Regions from separate parts of the Massilia oculi genome, predicted to be linked through region 3. Evidence: predicted binding sites of a transcription regulator. Region 3 holds the regulator's gene; each other region holds the start of a gene.
What was found. Region 3 encodes sigma-54, which starts transcription at its own class of promoters, with help from an activator protein. Its sites were predicted from a motif close to TGGCANGNAANCTGCTTT; they were not measured.

Region 1 (4,460 bases), 140 kb from region 3:
CTTCGTCGGCGCGGCGCGCGTCGAAGCCGCCCAGCATGAAGGACAGCAGGTCCGACGTCGCGGCCGGCTCCATGATCACGGTGTAACGGCCCGGTTCGAGCGCCTTGGCGTCAACCGAGCGCAGTGCCTTCTCGATCGCGATCTCGGCCGCTTCGCGCGGGTCGAACTTGGACACATCGCGCGCCGAGCGCTTGACCCAGCCCGAACCGCGACCGTCTTCGGTGCGCACGGTCAGGGTGAAGTCGAGCGAGGTCGCGACCTGGTGGCCGAACAGGCCGTTCGAGTTGGCGATCGTCTCGAAGCTGGTGCGGTCGGTGAAGAAGCCGGCCGAGACCAGGCCACGCTTGCGGCAGCCCTCGATGGCGTAGGCGGCGGCCTGCGCGCGGTATTCCGGATCGATGTCGGCGGTCTTCTGGACGAAGGTGTCGGACGGCTTGTAGGCGGTCTTGGCGATCGCCGGGATGAATTCCGGATTGTCCGGGGCCAGCTTCGCCAGGTCTTCGGCGCGGCGCACGGCGCGCTCGATCGACTTGTCGTCGAATTCGTTGATGGTGGCCGTGCCCTGCTTCTTGCCGAAGGCGACCTGCACCTGGATGCGGGTGTCGTCGGCCAGGCCGGCGGTCGAGACGGCGTTGCGCGCGAAGCGGATATTGCCGATGGTGCTGCCTTCGATGTTGACGATGCACTCGTCGGCCTTGGTCAGCGACATCACGCGGTCGCTGATCTTCCTGGTTTGTTCCTGGGTCAAGATGCTCATGTGCGTCCCTGCCTTAGCCGATCTTGCGAGCGGTGTTGATCACGTTGATGCCGTTGAAGCGCGCGGTCGACGAACCGTGCGAGACGATGCTGATCTGCGGCGGCTGTCCCTTGCCGTCGAAGAAGGAGCCGCCCATGCGCCAGTCGCGCTCGTCGCAGATGGCGCTGCAGCCGCCCCAGAATTCCTGGGTGTTCGACTGATAGGCCACGTCTTCCAGCATCTGGCCGATCTTGCCGTCCTTGATCTCGAAGAACAGCTGGCCGCCGAACTGCGAGTTGTAGCGCTGCTGGTCGATCGAGAACGAACCGTCGCCGATGATGTAGATGCCCTTCTTGATGCCCTTGACCATCTCGTCCGGGGTCAGGCGCGCCTTGCCCGGCGCCAGCGACACGTTCGGCATGCGCTGGAACTGCACCGTGTTCCAACCGTCCGCGTACGAGCAGCCGTGCGATTCCTTCTCGCCGATGATGTGGGCCTGGTCGCGCGTGGCCTGGAAGTTGACCAGGATGCCGTCCTTGATGATGTCCCAGCGCTTGGTCTTGACGCCTTCGTCGTCGTAACCGATCGCGCCCAGCGAACCCGGGGTGGTCTTGTCGGCGAAGATGTTGACGATCGGCGCGCCGTACTTGAAGCTCTTCGACTGCAGCTTGTCCAGGGTGGCGAAGCTGGTGCCGGCGTAGTTGGCCTCGTAGCCCAGCACGCGATCGAGTTCGGTCGGGTGGCCGACGTTCTCGTGGATGGTCAGCCACAGGTGTTCCGGCGACAGCATCAGGTCGTACTTGCCCGGCTGGACCGACTTGGCGGTCAGCTTGCGCTTGGCGTCGCGGCCCGCGGCGCGCGCGTCCTCGACGATGTCGTAGCTGTCGGTATACAGGGTGGCGACGCCGCCGGCGGCCTTGATCTTGTGTTCGGGACGGGCGTCGAAGTATTCATAGCCCTTGCCCACCGGGGAACTCAGGCCGTCGCGCGAGCGGAACTTGCCGGTGGCCTTGTCGACCGCGGTGGCCGACAGCGGCGCCCACAGGCGATGCACGTCCTGGTCGATGTACGAGCCGTCGGTCGACGCGAAGTACTTCTGCTGGTTCACCTGGAACAGCATCGTGCGCATGAAGTTGGCGCCGCCTTCCATGCCCGCCTTGTTGGCGGCGATCAGCATGTCGGTCTTTTCAGCGATCGGCACCGTGCGCCAGTCCTTGGTGTACGGCGTGCTCCACGACACCTCACCGACGCCCTTGACTGGTGCGAGCTGCACCGGTTCGGTCTGGAGCTTGGCATTGGCCTTGGCGATTGCCACCGCCTGGCGCGCCGCGTTGGCGATGCCGTCGTTCGACATGTCCGAGGTCGCCGCGAAGCCGTAGGCGCCGTTCACGATCACGCGCACGCCGACGCCGGCCGATTCGGTATTGGCCACGTTCTCGACGTTCAGGTCGCGGGTGGTGATGAACTGGTTGAGGTAGCGGCCGATGCGCACGTCGGCGTAGCTGGCGCCGGCCTTGGTGGCGGCGTTCAGCGCCACGTCGGCCAGGGCCTTCTTGGCGGCGACGGGCATCGTGCTGACCAGTTCCTCGGCAGCGATCGCGCGACCGAATGGCAGCAGCATCGAGGCGGCGGCCAGGCTGCTGAGATTGAGAAAGGTACGGCGTTCCATGTGTTCTCCTGAATGACCTACTTCCGGGCAGCGGTTCCGCAAACAGCTCGGCGCCGCTCTTGTATGTACATCGCTATTGTTTTGGATTTGCCTGTGTGCCCACGCGGCAAACCTCTCAACCATAGCATCGACTTAGCGTTTTGAATAGGCAATCTTTGTGCCACCGCAATGCAACGTTCTCTGCCTGTGCAGGGCACTGTCTGTACGATGAACATTCCACGCATATGCATATGCGGGGAACGCTTGACTATGGAGGTTGCCTGTTCGATCATCTTCGGGTTGACGGCGGCGAACCGCCGGCCGTCCGATCCACCAAGGAGACTTCGCACGATGAAACGACTGATCCTGGCCGCGATGCTGGCGACCGGCCTCGCCGGCGCCGCGCATGCCGACGACGCCCTCAAATCCGCCATCGCCGGCGAACACCGCGCAGCCGCCAACAAGGCCCGCGACACCTACCGCCACCCGTATGAAACCCTGACCTTCTTCGGCATCAAGCCCGATATGACGGTGATCGAGCTGGCGCCGTCGGGCGGCTGGTATACCGAGATCCTGGCGCCCTACCTGCACGATAAGGGCAAGCTGCTGGGCGCCGCGCCGTCCGCCGAGAGCCGCTATGGCAAAGCATTCCGCGACAAGCTGGCCACCGACGCCAAGGTCTACGGCAAGGTCACCCCGGTCCTGTTCGAGCCACCGACCCGCTACGAGCTGGGCGCACCGAACAGCGCCGACATGGTGCTTACCTTCCGCAACCTGCACAACTGGCTGGGTGGCGGCGACGATGCAGTGCTCACCACGCTGAAGGAAGTGCACAAGGTGCTCAAACCCGGCGGCGTGCTGGGCGTGGTCGAGCACCGCCTGCCGGCGAAGATGGAGCAGGATGCCAAGGCGTCGAGCGGCTATATGCACGAGGCGTATGTGATCCGCATGGCCGAACGCGCCGGCTTCAAGCTGGCCGCCAAGTCGGAGGTGAACGCCAATCCGAAGGACACCGCCGACCATGAAAAAGGCGTGTGGACGCTGCCGCCGGTGCTGGCCAACAAGGACAAGGACCGCGCGAAGTACCTCGCCATCGGCGAGAGCGACCGCATGACGCTCAAATTCGTCAAGCAGTAAGCACGTCGGTCCCGTCGTGGAGGAAGGCCATGCCGCCTCCGCGACGATTCTCGTATTTCCTTTTGCGTCGCCTGTGGTTATTCTTCCGGATGCATCCTGAACCGTCCAACCGAAGGAAACCATGAAGACTCTGCCGACATTGCGCCTGGCCGCCCTCGCCCTAGCCGTCTGCGGCGCCGCGCACGCCCAGGATACCGTGCCGCCTGAAGCCCAGGCCATGCCTGCTCCCGCACCCGTCCCGGCGCCCGCCATTGCTCCTCCAGTCGCCGCCAAGAGCGCCGTGCCCGCGCCGGTCCTGCCCGCGGTCGAGAACTCGGTGGTGAAGATCTTCGCCACGATCCGCCGCCCCGAACCCTACAAGCCCTGGACCAAGGCGGCGCCAGCCTCGGTCACCGGTTCCGGCGTCATCATCGAGGGCAAGCGCATCCTGACCAATGCCCACGTGGTCGGCTATGCGAGCCAGGTCGAGGTGCAGGCCAGCCAGTCCGGCGACAAGGTGGCGGCCAGGGTGATCGCGCTGGCGCGCGGCATCGACCTGGCCGTGCTGGAACTGGAAGACCCGTCCTTCTTCGACAAGCGTCCGCCGGTGCCGCGCGCCCCCGTGCTGCCCTACGTGCGCCAGCAGGTGTTCGCCTACGGCTATCCGGTCGGCGGCAACTCGCTGTCGACCACCACCGGCATCGTCTCGCGCGTGGAGTTCGTCAACTACGGCGCCTTCAGCTCGGGCCTGCGGATCCAGATCGACGCCCCGATCAATCCCGGCAACAGCGGCGGTCCGGTGGTGTCGGGCGAGCGCATGGTCGGCCTGGCTTTCGCCGGCGCGACCAACGCGCAGAACATCGGCTACGTGATCCCCAACGAGGAAATCGAACTGTTCCTGCGCGACGTGGCCGACGGCCGCTACGACGGCAAGCCGCTGCTGCACGACAGCGTGCAGAC
Region 2 (4,460 bases), 1.4 Mb from region 3:
GGCGGTCGGGCTGGTTATTCCACTGTTCGTCGGCCGTGTCCTGAAAGCGCGCGCGCTCGGCGTTCACGGCGTCGACGCGTTCATGGCTGACCAGGATCGCGGCCAGGGTCAGCGCCAGCATCAGGATGCCGGCGGCCACCGCCACCTGGTTGCGCAGCATGGCGCGCCATTCGCTGCGGGCGATGGCGGGCAGCGCTTGCATCAGGGCGGCGCTCATGCCGCGTCCTTCGCCTGGCTCGTACCCGCATAGCGCCGGTAGAGGTCGCGCACTTCATAGCGTTCTTCTCCGCTGGCCGCGACTTCGTGGCTGATATGGCCGCGCTCGAGAAAACCGATGCGGTCGGCCACCTCGGCCGCTCCCAGTAAATCGTGGGTGACCATGAAGATCGCGCTGCCGCGTGCACGCAGGCCTTGCAGCAGGGCGTTGAACTCGCTGGTGGCCTGGGGATCGAGGCCGGTAGTGGGCTCGTCCAGCAGCAGCACCGGCACCTGGCGCGCCACGGCCAGCGCGATCGCGACTTTCTGGCGCATGCCTTTCGAGTAGCCGCCCAGGCGCCGCCGCCAGGCCGAGGCATCCAGGCGCACGGCGTCCAGGGCCTCGTCGATGCTGGTGGCGGTCCAGCTGCTGCCTGCCAGGCGCAGGAAATATTCGATGTTTTCGCGCGCGTCCAGGTGCTCGTACAAGGCGACGTTTTCCGGCACGTAGGCCAATTGGCCGCGCGCCGCCAGCGGGTCGGCGGCGACGTCGATGCCGCACACGCGCACGCTGCCGGAGCGGGGAAGCGTGAAGCCGAGGAAGGTGTTCATGGTGGTCGACTTGCCGGCGCCGTTGCCGCCCAGGAGGGCGTAGATCTCGCCGCGCGCGACGCGCAGTGACAGCTCGTTGAGCACGGGCGTGGACTGGTAGGCGACGGTCACGCCGTTTGCTTCCAGGGCAGGGGTAGTCATGGTCATCGTGGTCCTTTGTGGTGAAACTGAAGCAGTGGTCACACGCCGTGCGCGAACGCGCATGCGCGAGCGCAGGCCGGTTTGACGCGGCCTGCGAGGAATTCAAAGACGGATCAGTGGCGCGGAGGCGCCTGGCGGGAAGGAATCAGGTAGCGGCGCAGGACGACCGGCGCGGGGCGCGGCAGGCGCGCGAGGACGAAGGCGATGACGAGGAAGAGCGCCAGCAGTTGTGGCGATGCCGCTGGAAGGTCGGCGGTGGAATGGGAAGCGATCTGGCAGCTGACGCAGTCGGACAGCTGTTCGGACAGGTCATGGTCGTGGAACGAGGCGCCCACGAGCTGCAGGGCAAGGATCAGCGCGCACAGGCAGGCCAGCACCCGGCGCAGGGGTGCGCTCGTTGCACGATAAGGTGCGTGCTGACGTGTGTCCTGGAACTGCATGCGATCCCGATTGACGATGATGCGGGGCAGTATAGCCCAGCCGTGATCGAGTCGACAACCGGGTGTCTTGCGGCGAGGCGCTTACTCGAAGGCGATCAGCAGCGCGGTCAGGCCGATGCATGCAGCGGCGATGACGCCGATGCGGGTGCGCAGGCGGCGGCCACTGGAGACGATGTCCTTGGCGATGCCGCGTCTCGGCGCGCGCGGGTTGCTGCGGTCGACCGCCGTCGCGGCATGGATTGGAGAATGGTGGCGTTCGGTGTGTTCGGTATTCATGGTTAACTCCAGCGCCGTCCCGAATGGAGACTGGCAAATCAATGATGAGTGGCCGGCGTGAGCCGGGCGTAATACGAAGATGGTGTGCCGTTCAGGCGCGCCGGGCGCGCTGAGCAGGATGATGAGCTGACTGGCAACTGGGCCGCACCGGCATGTCGTCGGGATAACGCAGGCAGGGGTAGAGCGGACAATAAATGCGTGACATGCGGATGCCAGTACAAAGCGTCGAATTCGGGACCCGGGGCGGCAACGAGACCTTCAAGTCTGGCTGCGTCCAGGACGTTATTTATTTTACATGCATGCCACGTATAGACAAGCGGCGCACGATTGAAAACAACTGATGTTTTCACATAGCAACAATTCATCCTAGCACGACAGGTGGGGTAGTAGAAGCGTGTATTTGCAGCTTCTCTGGGCCTGACGCAACAGCCTGTCCAAAATGATGCGCTGCGCAATTGCAGTGTGCAGTTTGCGCCATCCCGCGGTGCGCCGGCGCTGCAGAGGATCGTGGCTCACTCTGTACGTTTGCCTGGCATGAAGATTGCGTCACCATCATCAGCGCAATGGAGCGCTGCGTGCGCCGCCAACGAGGGCAGCGCCCACCAAGACAATGACGTCTACCGGGACATGACTACGTTCATGCCGGGTATGCGTCTTTTTTTTTTTGCCTGACTAGATTGGGATTGCGATGAAAAATCAGAAGCTTGAAGCGGAGAGCGTAGCGACGGCGGATGTCGGCGAAGTCGATGTCACGCGCAGGAAGGTCCTTCATGGCGCAGGTCTGGTAGCGGGAGGAAGCTTGATGGGGCTGGCAACGGGCGGCGTGTGGGCGGCAGGATCGGACAAGCCGGAAAAGACCGAGATCAAGATCGGGTTCATTCCCCTGACCGATTGCGCGTCGGTGGTGATGGCTTCGATGCTGGGTTTCGACAAGAAGTATGGCGTGAAATTCGTGCTGAGCAAGGAAGCATCGTGGGCCGGCGTGCGCGACAAGCTGGCGAATGGCGACCTGGATGCCGCCCACGTGCTGTACGGGCTGCTGTACGGCGTCCAGATGGGCATTGGCGGACAGCGCAAGGACATGGCCGTGCTGATGGGACTGAACAACAACGGCCAGGCGATCACGCTCTCGAAGCAACTGGCGAACCAGGGCGCCGTGGATGGCCAGTCGCTGGCCAAGGTGATGCGCACGGAAAAACGCGAGTTCACTTTTGCCCAGACCTTCCCGACCGGCACCCACGCGATGTGGCTGTACTACTGGCTGGCCGCCAACGGCATCAATCCGATGAAGGAAGCGAAAGTCATCACGGTGCCGCCGCCGCAGATGGTGGCCAATATGCGGGTGGGGAACATGGACGGCTTCTGCGTTGGTGAGCCGTGGGGCCACCGCGCCATCATGGACGGCATCGGCATCACCGCCGTCACGACCCAGGACATCTGGCGCGACCATCCGGAAAAGGTGCTGGGCTCGACGCTGGAGTTCGCGAAGAAGCACCCGAACACCTGCCGCGCCATGATGGCAGCCATCATCGAAGCCGGCCGCTGGATTGACGCCTCGATGGCCAACAAGAACAAGATGGCCGAGGTCATCGCCGCCAAATCGTACGTCAACACCAGCAAGGACGCGATCGACCAGCGCATCATGGGCCGCTACCAGAATGGACTCGGCAAGACCTGGGACGACCAGAACTACATGAAGTTCTACAACGACGGTGCGGTCAACTTCCCGTACCTGTCGGACGGCATGTGGTTCATGACCCAGCATCGCCGCTGGGGCCTGCTCAAGCAGGATCCGGACTACCTGGCCGTGGCCAGCGCGGTCAACCAGGTCGCGTTGTACAAGGACGCGGCAACGCTGGCCAAGGCGCCGGTGCCTTCCAGCCCGATGCGCAGCTCGAAACTGATGGACGGCAGCGTGTGGGACGGCAAGGACCCGAAAGCCTATGCCGCTTCGTTCAAGGTCAGGGTCTGACTGTCATCTTGTCTGAATAGGGGAATGCCATGAACGCTATCCTGAAATCCGAACGCCATGCGCCGCCCGCCGGCGGCGCCAACGTCGTCACATTGCCGCTTGCCGTCGATGCGCCTGCCGCCAGCGCCGCGCCTCCCGCGCGCAAGCCGGCGTCCGTCGTGCGTGGAACGCAGCCGTTCGCCAGGGCGGTGAAGGCTGTCCTGCCGCCGCTGGTGGGCATCGCCTTCGTGGTGCTGGTGTGGCAGCTGATCGCGACCCGCAACGAGAGCTTCCCGTCGCCGCTGGTGACTTTCCAGGAGGCGCTCAAGCTGTTCGCCGATCCGTTCTATCACAACAGTCCGAACGACCAGGGCATCGGCTGGAACGTGCTGGCTTCGCTCAAGCGGGTGGCGGTGGGCTTCGGGCTGGCGGCGCTGGTTGGCATTCCGCTGGGCTTCATCATCGGGCGGGTGCGTTTCGTGAGCGGCATGTTCGGTCCGATCATCAGCCTGTTGAAACCCGTGTCGCCGCTGGCCTGGCTGCCGATTGGCCTCTTGGTGTTCAAGTCGGCCGATCCGGCGGCGATCTGGTCGATCTTCATCTGCTCGATCTGGCCGATGATCATCAACACAGCGGTCGGCGTGCAGCGCGTGCCGCAGGATTACATGAACGTGGCGCGCGTGCTGAACCTGTCGGAGTGGAAGATCCTGACCAAGATCCTGCTGCCGTCGGCGCTGCCCTACATCCTGACCGGCGTGCGCCTCGCCATCGGCACCGCGTGGCTGGTGATCGTGGCGGCCGAGATGCTGACCGGCGGCGTGGGCATCGGCTTCTGGGTGTGGGAC
Region 3 (4,460 bases):
AGCGCTCCATGCGCAGGCAATCGGCCACGGACAGCGCAGCGCCGCGCGCCAGCAGCTCGTGGGTCACGCACATCAACAGCGGCGAGCGCTGGCGCATCGCCTTCAGGGCTTGCTGCGCAAACGGCGTCTCGTCGCGTTCGAGCGAGGCCATGATGGCGGCGACCGAGCCGGCGCCGAAGTGGGTATCGACCAGCGTGCGCCGGGCCTGCAGCTCGCTCTCGCCTGCCGCTTGCGCGAACGGCGCGGCGAAGGCGCGGATGGCGGCGGGAAGTGCGGCGCCGCCGGTCGTCTCGATCAACGCGTTCAGGGCCGGCAGCTCGGCGCTGGGCACGAACACGTCGGCCAGGCCCACGTAGAGCGCGTCGGCGGCCTTGATCGTCAGGCCGGTCAGGCCCAGGTAGTTGCCGAGCCGGCCCGGCGCATGCGACAGGAAGTGGCTGCCGCCGACGTCCGGGAACAGGCCGATGTTCACTTCGGGCATGGCCATCTTCGTTCGTTCGGTCACGATGCGCAGGCCGCAATCCGGCCCGCCCTGGGCGATGCCCATGCCGCCGCCCATCACGACGCCGTCCATGATGGCGATATAGGGCTTGGGATAGAAGTGGATCAGGTGGTTCAGCGCGTATTCTTCGGTAAAGAAATCCTCGAGCAGCGCGCTGCCGCCGGTCGGCCCCTTCTGTCCGACTTCATGGAAGAAGCGAATGTCGCCGCCCGCGCACAAGGCCTTCTCGCTGCTGCTGGTGAGCACGACTGCATCGACCCGCCCATTGTCGCGCCAGCCAAGGAGGATGTCGGTCAATGCGCGCACCATCTCGAGCGACAGCGAATTGAGCGCCTTCGGGCGGTCCAGTGTGATGATGCCGGTGCGGTTGGCGATGCGGGTCAGGACGTGGTCGGTCATGGGTTGATCCATCATGAAGAGACCTGCATTTTACCGAACACGCGCCTCGGGTAGAACTGAAACGCTGGATGCAAAAAGGGCGTCCCCTCAGACGCCCTTAGCTAGTGTGAGCCCTGCGCCTGATCAGGCGACAGCAGCGTCTTCGCCGCCGATTTCCGGCATGCGTTTGATCGAGGTACGGCTATGGTCTTTCAATTGCTGCTTGTGTTTGAGGATCTGTCGGTCCAGTTTATCCATCAGCGTGTCGATCGCGGCGTACAGGTCTTGCGCGACGCTTGCCACGTGCAGGGTCTTGCCCGACACCTGGACGTTGATCTCTGCTTTCTGCCTTTTTTCTTTTTCAGTGAGGTTGTCGACGGCCAGGAAGACGTGGGTGTCGATCACCTGGTCGAAATGGCGAATGATGCGCTCGAGCTTATTCTGAACGTATTCACGGATGGCGGGGGTTACTTCGAGATGATGGCCACTGATTGTGAGGTTCATACACACTCCTTTGAAAAGGTTGCACCGTGTGGACCACACCAACGCGACAAGGCACGACGGGTGTGGACGGCGCAGTTACAAGGACTTGCGGAGGCTTACAGGGGGTATCTTGAGGGCTTCACGGTATTTTGCAACCGTCCGGCGCGCGATGACCATGCCTTGTTCCCCGAGCATCTCCGCGATCTTGCTGTCGGACAATGGGTTCCTAGGGTCTTCTGCTCCTGTCAATTGTGCGATGAGCGCACGGATTGCCGTCGAGGATGCTTCGCCTCCCGCCTCGGTGGCAACGTGGCTGCCGAAGAAATACTTCAACTCAAACATGCCGTGCGGGGTCAGCATGTATTTCTGCGTTGTGACACGAGAAATTGTGCTCTCGTGTAGGCCTAGTGTATCAGCTATCTCACGTAAAACAAGGGGCCGCATGGCAACCGCGCCATGCGAGAAAAAATTGCGCTGGCGCTCGACGATCGCCTCCGCCACACGCAGGATGGTGTCGAATCGCTGGCGCATATTCTTGATGAGCCACTTCGCTTCCTGCATCTGCGCGCCCATCTGCGCCTCGCTCTTGCCCTGCTTGAGCAGGCTGGCGTACAGGCTGTTCACGCGCAGGCGCGGCATCACGTCCGGGTTCAGGGTGACCGCCCAGCCGCTCTTGGAACGGCGCACGATCACGTCCGGCACCACGTAGTCCGACACGTTCGAGGCAAACGCCGCGCCCGGGTGCGGATTGCATTGGCGCACCACGGCCTGCACCTCGCGCAAGTCTTCGTCGTCGCAGTCGAGCGCCTTCTTCAGCTTGCTGTATTCGCGCTGGGCGAACCAGCTCAGGTAACCCTCGACGATGGTCAGCGCCATGCGCCGCGTCACCAGCGGCACACCGGGCATGCGCCGGATCTGCAGCGCCAGGCACTCGGCCGCGCTGCGCGCGCCGACGCCCACCGGGTCCATGCTCTGCACCAGCGCCAGCGCGCAGCGCAATTCGTCGATCTCGATCCCGAGCTCTTCGGGCAGCCTGGCGTGGATCTCGTCGAGCGGCTCCTCGAGGTAGCCGTTGTCGTCCAGCGCATCGATCACCAGCTCGGCCAGCGCACGGTCGCGCGCCGACAAGGTGGCTTCGCGCACCTGCTCCATCAGATGTTCGCGCAGGGTTATAGCGCAGGCTTCCAGTTGCGGGCGGCCGTCCTCGTCCTCGCCGCCGCCCGACGATGGCGCGCCGCCTTCGCTCCAGTCGGCATCAAAGCGATCGTGGTCCGCGCCGTTCTCGAAACCCTCGCCCTCCTGCGCCGGCGCGTCCTGGCCTTCGGCCTGCTGGCCGGGGGCCGGTGGCGCCTCGCCGTTGGCGGGCGCATTGTTGATCGCGCCATCGGCCAGCAAGCGTACCGAACGGTCGAGCGGATCGTCGAGCCGCTCGAGCAAGGGGTTATCGCCCAGTATCTGCTCGATCTCCTGGTGCAGCTCGAGCGTCGACAGTTGCAGCAACCGGATCGACTGCTGCAGTTGCGGCGTAAGCGCGAGGTGCTGCGAAGTGCGAAGTTGCAGGGACTGTTTCATCTAGGCGTCGCTCACATGCGGAAGTGTTCACCCAGGTACACGCGGCGGACCGACTCGTCCGCGATGATGTCGTCAGGGCGGCCGGAGGCAAGCACCGCGCCCTGGTTGATGATGTAGGCGCGGTCGCAGATGCCGAGCGTCTCGCGCACGTTGTGGTCGGTGATCAAAACGCCGATCCGGCGCTCCTTCAGGAAGCGCACGATGCGCTGGATCTCGATCACGGCGATCGGGTCGACGCCGGCGAACGGTTCGTCGAGCAGCACGAAGCGCGGATTGGTCGCCAGCGCGCGCGCGATTTCCACGCGGCGGCGCTCGCCGCCCGACAGCGACAGCGCCGGATTCTCGCGCAGCTTCTCGATCTGCAGGTCGGCCAGCAGGGTGTCGAGGCGCTCGTTGATCTGGTCTTTCGACAGCGGCTTGCCGTTGTCCTTCTGCAGCTCGAGCACGGCGCGGATGTTCTCTTCCACCGTCAGCTTGCGGAACACCGACGCCTCCTGCGGCAGGTAGGACAGGCCCAATACCGCGCGGCGGTGGATCGGCAGGCTGGTGATGTCGGTGCCGTTGATGTCGATCGAGCCGGCATCCGACGGCACCAGGCCGACGATCATGTAGAACGACGTGGTCTTGCCGGCGCCGTTCGGACCCAGCAAGCCGACCACTTCACCGCATTCGACCTGCAGCGACACATCGCGCACCACCAGGCGCTTGCCATAGCTTTTCTGCAGGCCCTTGACGACCAGGGTGCTGCAATCGCCCAGCTCCATCGGGATCGCCGTCATTGCGCGCCTCCGGCCGGGGCGCGCTTGGGCGACAGGATCAGGGTGCCGCGTCCGCCGCCGGCCTTGGTCTGGCCGCTGACGTCGTTGCGCACGGTGGCCACTTCCTTGCGGTTGTCGTAGGAGATGAAAGGTCCGGTGATCTGGTTGGTCATGCGCGAATTCTCGAGCTCCTTGATCAGGGCGTTCGAGTACAGGCGCACCAGCTCGGAACGCTCGTCGTACTCGATGCGCTCGGCCTGGCCTTCGACCCACAGGTCGGGGCCGCCGTCACGCTTCTGGCGGAAGGTGGTCAGCTTGCCGTTGGACGCGGTGAGCGTCACGCTCATATACCCTTCCGGCGACTCGTTGACCACGGCGCGGTCGGCCTTGAGCAGCAGCGTGCCGCGGGTCAGGACCACGTTGCCGGTGAAGACGCGGGTGCCCGTGATGCCGTCGACGTCGGCGGAGTCGTATTCGATGGTGGCCGGCTTGAGCGAGTCGGCGCGCTCGGCGGCCGCGGTCAGCGACAGCAGGGAAAGGAAAGCGGCAGCAAGGAGTTTTTTCATGGTTGGAAACGGGTCTCGGGTTGGCACGCGGCGCACGTCGTTCAAGGATCAGCGCTGGCGTGGCGGATAGACGATCTGGCCGCGGCTGGACAGGTGCATCTGCTGGGTCGCATTGTTGGCGACCATGCCGGTGCCCTTGAGCGTGGACGCGCCAAGTTGCATGTCGATCGGCAGATCGGTCTTCACGATTTCTTCATCGGG

Region 1: the regulator sigma-54 is predicted to act here: its motif matches at 2,551-2,568, upstream of DIR46_RS12175 (TldD/PmbA family protein).
Region 2: the regulator sigma-54 is predicted to act here: its motif matches at 2,195-2,212, upstream of DIR46_RS05055 (CmpA/NrtA family ABC transporter substrate-binding protein).

What each region holds. Positions count from the first base shown of each region.
Region 1 is NZ_CP029343.1:2,628,064-2,632,523, forward strand. Features, by position in the region: gene DIR46_RS12170 (TldD/PmbA family protein) at 1-757, opposite strand, end outside; gene DIR46_RS12175 (TldD/PmbA family protein) at 771-2,405, opposite strand; gene DIR46_RS12180 (class I SAM-dependent methyltransferase) at 2,736-3,521, shown strand; gene DIR46_RS12185 (S1C family serine protease) at 3,643-4,460, shown strand, end outside.
Region 2 is NZ_CP029343.1:1,078,119-1,082,578, reverse strand. Features, by position in the region: gene DIR46_RS05075 (DUF3526 domain-containing protein) at 1-217, opposite strand, end outside; gene DIR46_RS05070 (ABC transporter ATP-binding protein) at 214-948, opposite strand; gene DIR46_RS05065 (hypothetical protein) at 1,062-1,388, opposite strand; gene DIR46_RS05060 (hypothetical protein) at 1,470-1,664, opposite strand; gene DIR46_RS05055 (CmpA/NrtA family ABC transporter substrate-binding protein) at 2,467-3,636, shown strand; gene ntrB (nitrate ABC transporter permease) at 3,666-4,460, shown strand, end outside.
Region 3 is NZ_CP029343.1:2,490,023-2,494,482, forward strand. Features, by position in the region: gene DIR46_RS11505 (enoyl-CoA hydratase/isomerase family protein) at 1-901, opposite strand, end outside; gene hpf (ribosome hibernation-promoting factor, HPF/YfiA family) at 1,025-1,384, opposite strand; gene DIR46_RS11515 (RNA polymerase factor sigma-54) at 1,460-2,935, opposite strand; gene lptB (LPS export ABC transporter ATP-binding protein) at 2,947-3,699, opposite strand; gene lptA (lipopolysaccharide transport periplasmic protein LptA) at 3,711-4,259, opposite strand; gene lptC (LPS export ABC transporter periplasmic protein LptC) at 4,308-4,460, opposite strand, start outside.